One region of the Cupriavidus nantongensis genome, then DNA from elsewhere that is predicted to be linked to it. Evidence: predicted binding sites of a transcription regulator. Region 1 holds the regulator's gene; each other region holds the start of a gene.
The links. The regulator LexA, encoded in region 1, represses DNA repair genes until DNA is damaged. The targets are predictions, from matches to a motif close to ACTGTATNNNNATACAGT.
Positions count from the first base shown of each region.

Region 2: a site for LexA is predicted at 1,790-1,807, ahead of recA (recombinase RecA). Genes of this name have one in related genera too.
Region 3: a site for LexA is predicted at 1,738-1,755, ahead of A2G96_RS32730 (DUF5131 family protein). Genes of this name have one in related genera too.
Region 4: a site for LexA is predicted at 1,790-1,807, ahead of A2G96_RS02620 (ATP-dependent helicase). Genes of this name have one in related genera too.

Region 1 is NZ_CP014844.1:3,217,530-3,220,735, forward strand. Features, by position in the region: gene rpsF (30S ribosomal protein S6) at 1-366, opposite strand, end outside; gene A2G96_RS14855 (asparaginase) at 486-1,478, opposite strand; gene lexA (transcriptional repressor LexA) at 1,723-2,376, shown strand; gene A2G96_RS33870 (hypothetical protein) at 2,491-2,661, shown strand; gene A2G96_RS14865 (hypothetical protein) at 2,707-3,051, opposite strand.
Region 2 is NZ_CP014844.1:847,342-850,547, reverse strand. Features, by position in the region: gene recX (recombination regulator RecX) at 7-474, opposite strand; gene recA (recombinase RecA) at 584-1,648, opposite strand; gene A2G96_RS03880 (response regulator) at 1,885-2,574, shown strand; gene A2G96_RS03875 (sensor histidine kinase) at 2,633-3,206, shown strand, end outside.
Region 3 is NZ_CP014845.1:262,227-265,432, reverse strand. Features, by position in the region: gene A2G96_RS22555 (IS5 family transposase) at 1-154, opposite strand, end outside; gene A2G96_RS33455 (hypothetical protein) at 247-645, shown strand; gene A2G96_RS32730 (DUF5131 family protein) at 702-1,562, opposite strand; gene A2G96_RS22550 (CaiB/BaiF CoA transferase family protein) at 1,930-3,165, opposite strand.
Region 4 is NZ_CP014844.1:580,831-584,036, reverse strand. Features, by position in the region: gene A2G96_RS02635 (hypothetical protein) at 1-375, opposite strand, end outside; gene A2G96_RS02630 (thioredoxin fold domain-containing protein) at 515-1,027, shown strand; gene A2G96_RS02625 (TlpA disulfide reductase family protein) at 1,162-1,695, shown strand; gene A2G96_RS02620 (ATP-dependent helicase) at 1,850-3,206, shown strand, end outside.

The DNA of each region.
Region 1 (3,206 bases):
CTGGCCTTCGGTGGTCGTTTGCGCGGCCTTGCGGGCTTCTTCGCGCTGCACTTCCTTCATCATCGGCGAAGGTGCGGTCTCGGCCTTCTTGGTCTGCACGATCAGGTGGCGCAGGACGGCGTCGTTGAACTTGAATGCGTGTTCCAGTTCAGCCAGGGTTTCCTTGCCGCATTCGATGTTGAGGCAAACGTAGTGGGCCTTGGCCAGCTTCTGGATCATGTAAGCCATCTGGCGACGGCCCCAGTCTTCCACGCGGTGAACGTTGCCGTTCTGCGAGGTCACGAGCTGCTTGTAGCGCTCGATCATGGCCGGCACTTGTTCGCTCTGGTCCGGGTGGACGATGAAGACGATTTCGTAATGACGCATTGACGCTCCTTTTGGGATTAGCCACCCGGGCGTCACGAGTCCGGTGTGGCAAGGTTGAATAGCCTTAAATTATAGCCCGCCGCGCCGCAACAACGCAAGCCGCTGATTTCACGGACAAATCAGGCGCTGGCGAAGACTGCCTGCAACCGCGCCGGAGCGCGCGCCAGCCCCGCATCCGCCGCCAGGGCGAGCGCCAGCAAGACGCGCGCCTTGTAAGGGTTGAGGTCCGCGGCAGACACGAACACACCATCGGCAGGACTGGGCTGCGGCGGGATCGCCACATGCCCGGCACCGGTACGCGAACTGCGCACGACCGCCACTCCGGCGGCCGCGGCGTCGGCAAGGGCCGCCGCCAGCACCTCGTGGACCGAGCCATTGCCGGCCGCGGCGACGACCAGCCCGGCGACTCCTGCCTGCACCAGCGCATCCACCGCCACCCTGCCCGGCTGGGCGTAGCTGGCTACGATCTCCACCAGCGGCCACGCCGCCGGCATCGGCCCGATCGGCGTTGCCGCCCGGGGCGCACGGGCGAAGCGCACGTAGTCGTCCTGCACGAACCCCAGCGGCCCGCACGGCGAGACAAAGGCATCGACCGCCGACGTATGCGCCTTGGCCACGTCCCGCGCCGCGTGGATCTGCTGGTTCAGTACCACCAGCACACCCTTGCCGCGCGCATCCGGATGGGCGGCGACCCGCACCGCATCGAGCAGGTTCAGCGGCCCGTCCGCCGACAGCGACGTCGACGGACGCATCGCCGCGGTCATCACCACCGGCACCGGGCACGCTTGCGTCAGGTGCAGCGCCATCGCGGTTTCTTCCAGCGTGTCGGTGCCGTGCGTGATCACGATGCCAGCCACGCCGGGCTGCGCCGACCAGTGCCCGACCCGCGCCGCCAGTGCCTGCCACAGCGCGAAGGTCATGTCCTTGCTGTCGACCTGCGCCACCTGCTCGGCCTCGATGCGGGCCAGCGACTGCAACGACGGCACCGCCGCCAGCAATGAGGCCACCGGCACGGTCGCCGCCTGGTAGCGGGCACTGCTGGCGGCGCTGCCGGCCGCACCGGCGATGGTGCCGCCGGTGGCCAATACGACGATGCGAGGCAATTGGGTCATGGGAGCGCGCAAGGATTTTGTTCTGGATAAGGGAAAGGCGATTGTAGCGGGGGCACGCGCCGGGATCAGGCGCCCTGGCCGGCGTCCATGCGACAAGCCTCAAAATTCTGCTTGCACTGACGCCGATACTGTATAAAATCACAGCATACTGTTTAAACATACAGTGCCCGGCCCGCCGGATGCTGGATAACGGACCAGAGCCTCCGTCATCCATCCCAGCGGCCCTGCACGGAACGGCGATCCCATGGCGACCCTGACACCCCGGCAGCAGCAGATTTTCGATCTGATCCGCAACACGATCCGCCGTACCGGCTTCCCCCCTACCCGCGCCGAGATCGCAGCGGAGTTCGGTTTCTCCTCGCCCAACGCCGCCGAAGAACACCTGCGCGCGCTGGCCCGCAAAGGCGTGATCGAACTGACGCCGGGCGCGTCGCGTGGCATCCGGCTGAAGGTCTCGCGCAGCGATTCGGAGCTGCCGGACCAGTTCTCGTTGCCGATGGCCGGCGTATTGCAGCTGACGCTTCCTTTGGTGGGCCGCGTTGCAGCGGGCAGTCCCATCCTGGCCGCCGAGCATATCGACCGCCAGTACCAGGTCGATGCCTCGGTCTTCGATGAGCGTCCGGATTATCTGCTGCGCGTGCGCGGCCTGAGCATGCGCGACGCCGGCATCCTCGACGGCGACCTGCTCGCCGTGCGCCGCGCCAGCGAGGCCGCCAACGGCAAGATCGTGGTGGCGCGACTGGGCGACGACGTTACCGTCAAGCGCCTGCAGCGGCGCGGTGGCCATATCGAACTGATTGCCGAGAACCCGGACTTCACCAACATCATCGTCGAGCCCGGTGAAGAGTTCTCGCTGGAAGGCATCGCCGTCGGGCTGATCCGCTCTTCCGGCTTCTAGCCGGGCACCATCGCAGGCCCTTCGCCTGCGCGGGCCCACCCGCTTCCCTTGCTTTGCAGACGCCGCCCGCCTTGCCGGGTGTTGACCCCGCTTTGCCTAAAAAGAGGTGCCACCATGCCGCAAATCCACCACGTCGCCGCCCGCCGTCCGGTCAAGCCCGTGCCGTTTCGTCAGAGCAAGGGCGTACGCGTCTACCAGGGTACGCAACGCCGCACCATGGTCGGCAGCATGGCGGCCATCTGCCGCATGCTGGAACTTGAAACCACCGAAAAGCTCGCTGCCTGACTGAGATTCGCGGGCGCTCGCCGCGTCGCCAGGCCTCGGTCCCGCTCAGCTACGCGCGCACGCCTTGGCTTCGGCCTCGAGTTCCGTCGGCGTCAGCTGGGGAAACCAGGTATCGGTCTTGCGCAATTCCAGCGCCGTGCCGTCGGCCTGTGCCGTCAGGGAGATCAGGTAGGCGTATTGATATTCACCGCCTGCGGTACTCTGGCCGATACGGATTTCGGTCTGGTTCTTCGCCGGCAGCTGGACCAGCGTCGCCTCATCGCCGAGATTGTTGCGCAGGCATTTTGCGACCTCGGCCATTTTCACCGGCGTAAATAGCCGCATCGGCGGGCGAGCGCGGACGTCCTTCTCGGAAGTACCCGTGGCACACCCTGCCACCATGGTTGCCATCGCTGCGCCAATCAGTGCCGTTCGAACCAACATACCGCCCCCGGGGAATGAAAAACGGCGCCCTTGGACTTGCAGGTATTGTCGGCGCCGGGTGCGGATTTTAACCTGCGCGCGAGCCAGGCGTCATCTCGGTCTTTGCCATTGGCCGGCAACGG
Region 2 (3,206 bases), 2.2 Mb from region 1:
CGCGGCTCAGTCCGCGTCGCCGTAGTCCTCGTCCGCGCCCTGGATGATCTTGCCGACCACCGCGCGCGAAAAGCCGCGCGCCACCATGAAGCGGATCTGCCTGGCGCGCGCCTCGGGCGTGTCGGGCGGCGTGCCGAAGCGCTTGCGCCAGACCTCGCGCGCGCGCTCGGCCTCGGTGGCGCGCAGGCGCTCCTGCAGTTCGCCCAGCTGTTCGCTGTCGAGCTTGTGGGTCTTGGCCTCCTGCATCACGCGCGCGGTGCCGTAGCGGGCGCCGCGGCGATGCACGAGGCTGTCGGCAAAGCGCTGGTTCGACAGCCAGTTCTCGCGCTCCAGCGCGTCCAGCAGCTGTTCCAGCTGCTCCGGCGATTCTGCATGCGGCGCCAGCTTGCGCGCCAGCTCGGCGCGGCTGTGCTCGCGGCGCGACAGGTAGCCGACGGCGCGGGCCTTCAGCGACAGCGGGGGACGGGTTGCCATGGGTGACCGGGATCAGCGGTTGGGAAGACGGCGCCGCCCGCCAAGCAAAAAGGCCGGGGCATCGGCGATGCCCCGGCCTTCCCGGATGGCGCGACGGCCGCCGGTGCGGTCAGTCTTCGACCGTTGCCGCCGCGGCTGCGGCGGTGGGGTTCATGGCCACCACGCCCAGCGCCGCGCGCACCTTGTTTTCGATCTCGGCTGCAATGTCCGGGTTCTCGCGCAGGTATTCACGGGCGTTGTCCTTGCCCTGGCCGATCTTCTCGCCGTTGTAGCTGTACCAGGCGCCGGACTTCTCGACGATCTTGGCATCGACGCCCAGGTCGATGATCTCGCCCTGGCGCGAGATGCCCTGGCCGTAGAGGATGTCGAAGAAGGCCTCGCGGAACGGCGGCGACACCTTGTTCTTGACCACCTTGACCTTGGTCTCGTTGCCGATCACGTCGTCGCCCTTCTTGATCGAGCCGATGCGGCGGATGTCCAGGCGCACCGAGGCGTAGAACTTCAGCGCGTTGCCGCCGGTGGTGGTTTCGGGCGAGCCGAACATCACGCCGATCTTCATGCGGATCTGGTTGATGAAAATCACCAGGCAGTTGGTGCGCTTGATGGTGCCGGTCAGCTTGCGCAGCGCCTGGCTCATCAGGCGGGCCTGCAGGCCGGGCAGAGAATCGCCCATTTCGCCTTCGATTTCGGCCTTGGGCACCAGCGCCGCGACCGAGTCGATGATGATCAGGTCGATCGAGCCCGAGCGCACCAGCGCGTCGGTGATTTCGAGGGCCTGCTCGCCGGTGTCGGGCTGCGAGATCAGCAGGTCGCCGACATTGACGCCGAGCTTGGAGGCGTAGTTGACGTCCAGCGCGTGCTCGGCGTCGATAAAGGCGCAGGTGCCGCCCAGCTTCTGCATCTCGGCCACCACCTGCAGCGTCAGCGTGGTCTTGCCCGACGATTCCGGCCCGTAGATCTCGACCACGCGGCCGCGCGGCAGGCCACCGACGCCAAGCGCGATGTCCAGGCCGAGCGAACCGGTGGAAACCACCTGGATGTCCTTTTCGACCTCGCCGTCGCCCAGGCGCATGATCGAGCCCTTGCCGAACTGCTTCTCGATCTGGGAGAGCGCGGCGGCAAGCGCCTTCTGCTTCTCGGCGCTCACGCCGGCACCTGCCTTCTTGTCGTCCATGGTCGTCCTTGAATCAAATGGTGTATAAATAGGCCGCATGTGGCGCGGCACCGGCATTTGCCGGCATCAGCGCCGGCCCGGCTGTCTGCGCGGCCGCACTCCAGGGGGTCTCCCCGGGCGGCCCCAGCGGAACGTGCGGGTACTGTATAAAAAGACAGTATGCTTGGCAAGCCCCTTCGCGCCCCCGTGCCCGTTGCGCACCGGTGCCGGCTATGCCGGCCAGGGTGGAGACAACCATGCGCATTCTGATCGCCGAAGATGACGACGTGCTGGCCGACGGCCTGACCCGTTCGCTACGCCACTCGGGCTACGCCGTCGACCATGTCGCCAATGGCCTGGAAGCCGACTCGGCGCTGTCGACCCAGACCTTCGACCTGCTGATCCTCGACCTGGGCCTGCCGCGCATGTCCGGGCTGGAGGTGCTCAAGCGCCTGCGCGCGCGCGGCGCGATGCTGCCGGTGCTGATCCTGACCGCCGCCGACAGCGTCGACGAGCGCGTCAAGGGCCTGGACCTCGGCGCCGACGACTACATGGCCAAACCCTTCGCGCTGTCCGAGCTGGAAGCGCGCGTGCGCGCGCTGGTGCGGCGCGGCGCCGGCGGCGGTGCCACGCTGATGCGGCACGGGCCGCTGGCGTACGACCAGGTCGGGCGCATCGCCTATCTCAATGACCAGATGCTGGAGCTGTCCGCGCGCGAGATCGGCCTGCTCGAGATCCTGCTCACGCGCAGCGGCCGCCTGGTATCGAAGGAACAGCTGGTGGACCACCTGTGCGAATGGGGCGAGGAAGTCAGCAACAATGCCATCGAAGTCTATGTGCACCGCCTGCGCAAGAAGATCGAGGTCGGCGGCATCCGCATCGCCACCGTGCGCGGGCTGGGCTACTGCCTGGAGAAATTCCAGCCGGCGGTGGCCACGCCGCATTGATCCTCACTGATCCCATTACCGCAGGCCACGCGACCGACCTGAGCGCAACCTCGCCGACATGAGCCTGCTGCGACTGCCCTGGCGGCGCGTGCCGCGCGCCACGCCCCCTCCCCCCTCCACGCCGGACGCTACCGACCAGGACCTGGCCGACGCGCTGCCGCACCTGGAGGAAAGCACCGCCCACCCCGCGCCGCGCTCGCTGTTCGGCGAGATCCTCGACTGGATGCTGGCGCCGCTGCTGCTGCTCTGGCCGATGAGCATCGCGGTGACCTACCTGGTGGCCAAGTCGATCGCCAATGGTCCGTTCGACCGCGCGCTCGAAGCCAGCGCCATCGTGCTGTCGCAGCAGGTGCGCGAGGTCAACGGCCGCGTCACGCTGCAGCTGCCGCTGTCGGCGCGCGAGATCCTGCGCGCCGACGAGACCGACAATATCTACTACCAGGTGGTCGGCAAGCGCGGCGAGTACATCGCCGGCGACCAGGACCTGCCGCTGCCTTCCGAGGAAGACCAGGGCCACGCCGGGCTGGTGTCGCTGCGCGATGACCGCGTCGCCGGCAACGACGTGCGCGTGGCCTACACCTATATCGAGCTGAAGCAGGTCAGCGGCACCCAGCCGGTGCTGGTGCAGGTGG
Region 3 (3,206 bases), on a different contig from region 1:
CGTCCTCGTACATCTGTGCGAACAACCGGTCCATCTTTACCAGCGCCTGGTTGGCCATGGCGCGGATCGAGCGCAGCGGGTGGGACTTCGGCACGAAATCATCCAGCCTCCGCATAGTGAACAAACTTTCCGTGAAGGTATCTGCGCCGCGCATGAAAGTGGAGTTGGATGGGTTCCTCAAATCAACGCTTCAGCCAGTTGTCGCGCTGACGTCCACCGGAGGTATTTCAGCGGCCTGCTAGAGGTGTGATTGAATTCAAGTCGATTTCGGAGCCAGTTGAAAAGCTGCAGCAGATGGTGCGCGCCAAGAATAAGGCTTCAAGGAAGCAGCAAATCACGGGAACGGGCGATCTGTTTGGGGCGGAAAGCTTTTTTAATTCTGATGCGGGGCATGCCGGTGCAGCCGAGGTTGACCGCTTTTGGCACACATATCTTAAGAAGGGTCCCCAGACGATCGACACTCATGCATTTGCGACAATTCTTGAGGAAACGGACTGGTTCGAAAGTGACTTGGACGAATCGCTGGTTCGTCTGATCAAAGCAGGAAAAGTCACGAACCTTTCCGCAGACGCGAAACGGCGCAAGAGGCATCCACTTCACTACACCGGACAAGGAGAGACACTGAAGTGGATCGGACCAGATTGAATGTCACGCGGCGGGCCAACGATGCTCGGCTCGCCGCCGACGCACAGCATGTTGGCTTACTTGAATGATGTCTTGGGAAACTGATCCCAGTGCCGTCCGAGAAGCACCCGCCCCGTTTTCCCCTTGCCCACCGCAGCCACAGGCACTTCGGAGTGATCCTGTCGGAAGACTCTTATTGGCGTACTCTTTCGCAATACCTCAGAGACGTATTCCAACGGTGCCCAGTGACCCCACTGTTTAAAGTGAAAAGGTACTTTTGCTGCGAAACACTGCCGCTGAATATCTGCAGGCCACTGAGGGTCCATCGGTCTTGAGTGAGCGCCGGATTCCCCTCCAGCGATGACCCAGTCGACGCGGTTGCCGAGTTGGTTTGGACGCAGAAATTCTGACAGGTCGATCGCAGAAAGCAATGGCTCGCAGGAGAGGAAGCGCACCGACGGCGATGAGAACTGGAGCAGGTACTTGATCCTTTTGTTCGCAGAAGCCTGATTCTCTACGGTCGCCCCAAGCCAGACATTCCGAGGAAATTCGTAGCCTTTGGGAAGCTGCTTGCGTACCAGATGGATACGCTTGGTCAGTAGCAGCCAATCCAGATTCGGGGTTTCTGCAATCAATTTTAGCAGTCGAAGGCGTGGCTCCTTGAGATCGTCCCTGTTCTCAAAAACGTCTGCCATAGAAGCGCAAAACACTCGCCGGCGTACCCCATCTTTGGCAGCGTCGCGATTCCAACGCAGCGGATCCTTCCAGTGAGACTCACTGAAAAACCGCCTGGGAGTCTCCGGACCCCACAGTCCTTCTCCCAATCGCTTTGCCCAAGTCTCCGCATAGCAGTTATCGCAGGCCGGCGACACCTTGACGCAACCCCACCAAGGGTTGAACGTGTGATGTGTCCATTCGATGCGCGAATCTTTGCCCATGGCTGATGACATGCTCAAGTTAGCGCGACATTCTACCGGCACTATACAAAGCGACAAGTTGGGTACGCCACGTGGAATCGTATCGTCCGACATCGTAGTGATTCCTGGCTGCCCTGCGAATGCTGTGTCGGATGTCAACCTCGCGCGGATGACAAGTGGATGTTGAAAAACGGGTACTGTATATATATACAGTACCACAAACTCCATCGAAGCGCGAGAGGAGCCGCTTGCTCCGCCATTCGACGGGCTGACGGCCTAGGCATGACCTCTGGCGTTATCCCTCTGCGAGCGTGTACGCCTGCAGTCGCTGCCGGCCACCTCATCATCCAACGCGCCGTGGCATGAGCGTTAGCGACTCGCCTCCCCCTCAAACCACCCCCTCCCCCCGCAACCGCTCCAACTCTTCCCCCCCAATCCCCACCTCCCCATAAACCTCCGCATTGTGCTCCCCCACATCCGGCCCGGTCCGCGGTAACACCGGCGCATAGCCCGAAAACCGCGGCACCACACAAGGCGCCGGCACCGTCCCCAGATCGGCATCGGGCAGCCGCACGATAGCCTGGCGCGCCACCATCTGCGGGTCCTCAACGATATCGGCGATGCTGAACACCTTGCTGAACGGCACCTGGCATTGTTCCAGCCGCGCCGCCGCGGCGGCATAGGGCTGCGCGGCAAACCACTCGGCGATGCAGCCGTCGAGGGCGTCGACATGCCGCACGCGGCCGGCGTTGGTGGCGTACTCCGGGGACTGGGCCAATTGCGGCGCGTCCATGGCCTCGGCCAGGCGGCGGAAGGTGGCGTCGGACGAGGCCACCACGGTGACCCAGATGTCGTCGGCGGTGCGGTACATGTTGGAGGGCGCGGCGTAGGTGGTGCGGTTGCCGGCGCGCTGGCGCACGTGGCCGAGCTGTTCGTACTCGATTGCTAGCGGGTCCAGCAGGCGGAACAGTGCCTCGGTGGCGGCCAGGTCGATTTCGCGGCCGGGCTGGGCTGGCCTGGCGCGCTGCTCCGCCACGGCGGTGGCGATGGCGAAGGCGCCGAACAGGCCGGCGATCATGTCGCCCACCGGGTAGTTCATATGCATCGGCCCGCTCTGCGCCGTGCCGGCCAGGTTGGTGAAGCCGCTACGGGCTTCGAAGATGCGGGCAAACCCCGGGCGCGTCGCATCGGGCCCGGTCTGGCCGAAGCCGGTCAGCCGCAGCACGATCAGCCTGGGGTTGGCCGCGTGCAGCGTGTCGAGATCGAGTCCCCAGCGCGCCAGCGTGCCGGTGCGGAAGTTCTCCACCAGCACGTCGAAGCGCGGCAGCAGGCGCAGGAAGATCTCGCGGCCGCGCGGCGTGCGCACGTCCAGCGAGATGCCGCGCTTGCCGCGGTTGGTGACCTTCCAGTACAGGGCGTGCTCTTCGGTGACGGGCTCGAGTCCGCGCAGCGGATCGCTGCCGTCGGGCAGTTCCAGCTTGACTACCTCGGCGCCCATGTCGGCGCACAGCGTGGCGGAGAACGGCGCCGCCACCACGGTGGCCATGTCAAGGATGCGCAACCCGGCGAGCGGGCCGTTGCCCGATGCTTCGGGCGATACAGGCTGGGCGTGAGTGTCTGGCATGCGGTTCTCCGGCGGCAGGTTGGTCCGCTGCAAGGTGGCAG
Region 4 (3,206 bases), 2.0 Mb from region 1:
CGGCCGCGTGCGCGGCTCGCCCGACAGCGTGCCCAGGTTGGCCAGCAAGCCCGCCTGCATCGCCGCCAGCGCCTCGCGCCGCAGCGCTTCATCATCGGCGGGCAGGGTCACCACGCCGACGGCGAAGAGCGTGTCGTCGACGCGCGCGGCCTCCATCGTCATCGGCAGCTTGCGTCCGGCAATGGTCACGTCGCGCGCGGCGCTGGTCGGCTTGCCGGGATAGAGCGCGGCGTAGCCGCCCTCGCCCGACTGGATGGTGCGCCAGTCATAGCGCGGCGAACACGCGCACAGGGCCAGCGCAAGCAGCGCGGCACAGCATGTCAGGGACCAGCGGGGCGCGGCAGCGGGGCTCGGCGGGGGCGGCACGGGACGCATGGAAAACGGGATGGAAGCACAGGCTCGGGACGGCGCGCGCGAGCGCGGTCGCCGGCGCGCGGAAACCGGTATTATCCCGGAAGCAGCGCGCCAGTGCTTGCCGCGCCGCCTGTCCCACCTGTGCCGCCCCACATCTGCCATGCCTGTATCCCGCCTCGCCCGAACCGCTGCCGCCTGCACCCGTCTGCACTGGCTGGCCGCGGGCGCGCTATTGGCGGCGATGGCCGGCGTCGCCGGCGTGTGCGCCGCCAGCCCTGCGCACCTGCCGCCGGCCACCGATCTCGCCGCCCACGGCGCCGACGCCGCGCGCCGCGGCGAGCCGCTGGTGGTGCTGGTGTCGATGCCGGGCTGCGGCTATTGCGACGCGGTGCGCCGCAACTACCTGGGCCCGCAGGCGGCCGCCGGCGAGATCGCCGTGCGCGAGCTCGACATGACCGCCGACACCCCGCTGCGCGATGCCGATGGCAACCCCACCACCGCGCGCGCCTGGGCCCGCGCGCACCAGGTCAGGGTGGCGCCGACGGTGCTGTTCCTGGACCGCCACGGCCGCGCCGCAGCCGGCCCGCTGCGCGGCATGCAGCCCGACTTCTACGGCGCCTACCTGGAACAGGCGCTGGCGCAGGCGCGCGCCGCCGTCGCCGCGCGCAAGTGACGGAACAGTTCCAGCGCATGGCCGCAAGGCGGTACCGCACAGCGCGCGAACGCCTGCCGCATTAGAATGTCCCACTGCTGACCGGCCCTGTCCGGTTCTACCTGCACGAATAAAGCGGCTTCAGCCGGACTCCGATGACCACTACCCCTGCCTCCAAGACTTCCCGCAAGCCCTGGCCCATCGTCGCCGCCGTGGTGGTGCTGGCGCTGCTGGGCTGGTTCGGCTACCGCGCGCTGTCGCCGTCCGGTACCGCGCCGGCCGCCACCTTCACGCTGCTGTCCGGCGAAAAGGTCAGCACCGCCGACCTCAAGGGCAAGGTCTACCTGGTCAACTTCTGGGCCACCAGCTGCGCCACCTGCATCAAGGAGATGCCGGACATGGTCAAGACCTACGAGCAGTTCAAGGGCAAGGGGCTGGAATTCGTTGCGGTGGCGATGAACTACGACCCGCCCATGTATGTGATGAACTTTGCCAAGACCCGCGGGCTGCCGTTCAAGGTGGCGATGGACAGCGACGGCAGCGCGGCCAAGGCCTTCGGCAATGTGGGGCTGACGCCGACCACCTTCGTGATCGACAAGGAAGGCCGCATCCTGAAGCGCTATGTCGGCGAGCCCGAATGGGACGCGCTGCACAAGCTGCTCGACGGCGCGCTGGCAAAGTCTGTGTAACATCCGCGCTGCGAACAGACGACAAAAGGTGCTCATCGAGCACCTTTTTTTTCTTTGCTGACGCGATCCTGCGCGCGGCGGGTTGCGCCGGCGGGCTGTATGGATATACAGTTGGCGCCAGTCATTTCCGAGCCTTTCCTGCCCGCCCCCGCCCGTGACCCTGGACCTTGCCCCCGCCGCCGAAGCCGCCGAAGCCATCCCACCTGACGCCGCAGCGCTCCCCGCCTACCTGTCCCGGCTCAACCCGGAGCAGCGCGCCGCGGTCGAGCACGGCAGCGAGGCGCCGCTGCTGATCATTGCCGGCGCCGGCTCGGGCAAGACCAATACGCTGGCGCACCGGGTCGCGCACCTGGTGCTGGGCGGCGCCGATCCGCGCCGCATCCTGCTGCTGACGTTCTCGCGCCGCGCCGCCGCCGAGATGGGCCGGCGCGTCGAACGCATCGTCGACCAGGCGCTCGGTACCAGTACCGGCGCGGGGCGCGCCGCGCTGCAGTGGTCCGGCACCTTCCACGCCATCGGCGCGCGCCTGCTGCGCGAATATGCCGAGACCCTTGGCCTGTCGCCGGCCTTCACCATCAGCGACCGCGGCGATTCCGCCGACCTGATGCACGTGGTGCGCCACGACCTGGGCCTGTCCGAGACCGCCAGCCGCTTCCCGAAGAAGGAAACCTGCCTGTCGATCTATTCGCGCGTGGTCAACACCCAGGCGCCGCTGGAAGACGTGCTCAGGCAGCAGTTCCCACGCTATGCGATGTGGGCCGACGCGCTGCGCACGCTGTTCGCCGGCTATGTCGAGGCCAAGCAGAAGCAGCACGTGCTCGACTACGACGACCTGCTGCTGTACTGGGCGCAGGCCATGGCCGAGCCCGCCATCGCGCAGGACATGGGCGCGCGCTTCGACCATATCCTGGTCGACGAATACCAGGACACCAACGCGCTGCAGGCGTCGATCCTGCTGGCAATGCGGCCCGATGGCCGCGGCCTGACCGTGGTCGGCGACGACGCGCAGTCGATCTACGCCTTTCGCGGCGCGACCGTGCGCAATATCCTCGATTTCCCCGCGCAGTTCACGCCAGCGGCGCAGCAGGTCACGCTGTCGCAGAACTACCGTTCGACCCAGCCGATCCTGCAGGCCGCCAACGCGGTGATCGGACTCGCGGCAGAGCGCTATACCAAGGACCTGTGGTCCGAGCGCCAGTCGGCCGAAAAACCGGGCGTGATCGTGGTCAACGACGAGGCCGACCAGGCCCGCTACGTGGTCGAGCAGGTGCTGGCGCGGCGCGAGGCCGGCCTGGCGCTGATGGCGCAGGCGGTGCTGTTCCGCGCCGCCGACCACAGCGCGCAGCTGGAGATCGAGCTGGCGCGGCGCAATATCCCGTTCGTGAAATTCGGCGGCCTCAAGTTCCTGGAATCGACCCACGTCAAGGACGTGCTGGCGGTGGTGCGCTGGCTGGAGAACCCGCGCGACCGCATGGCAGGCTTCCGCACGCTGCAGCTGCTGCCCGGCATCG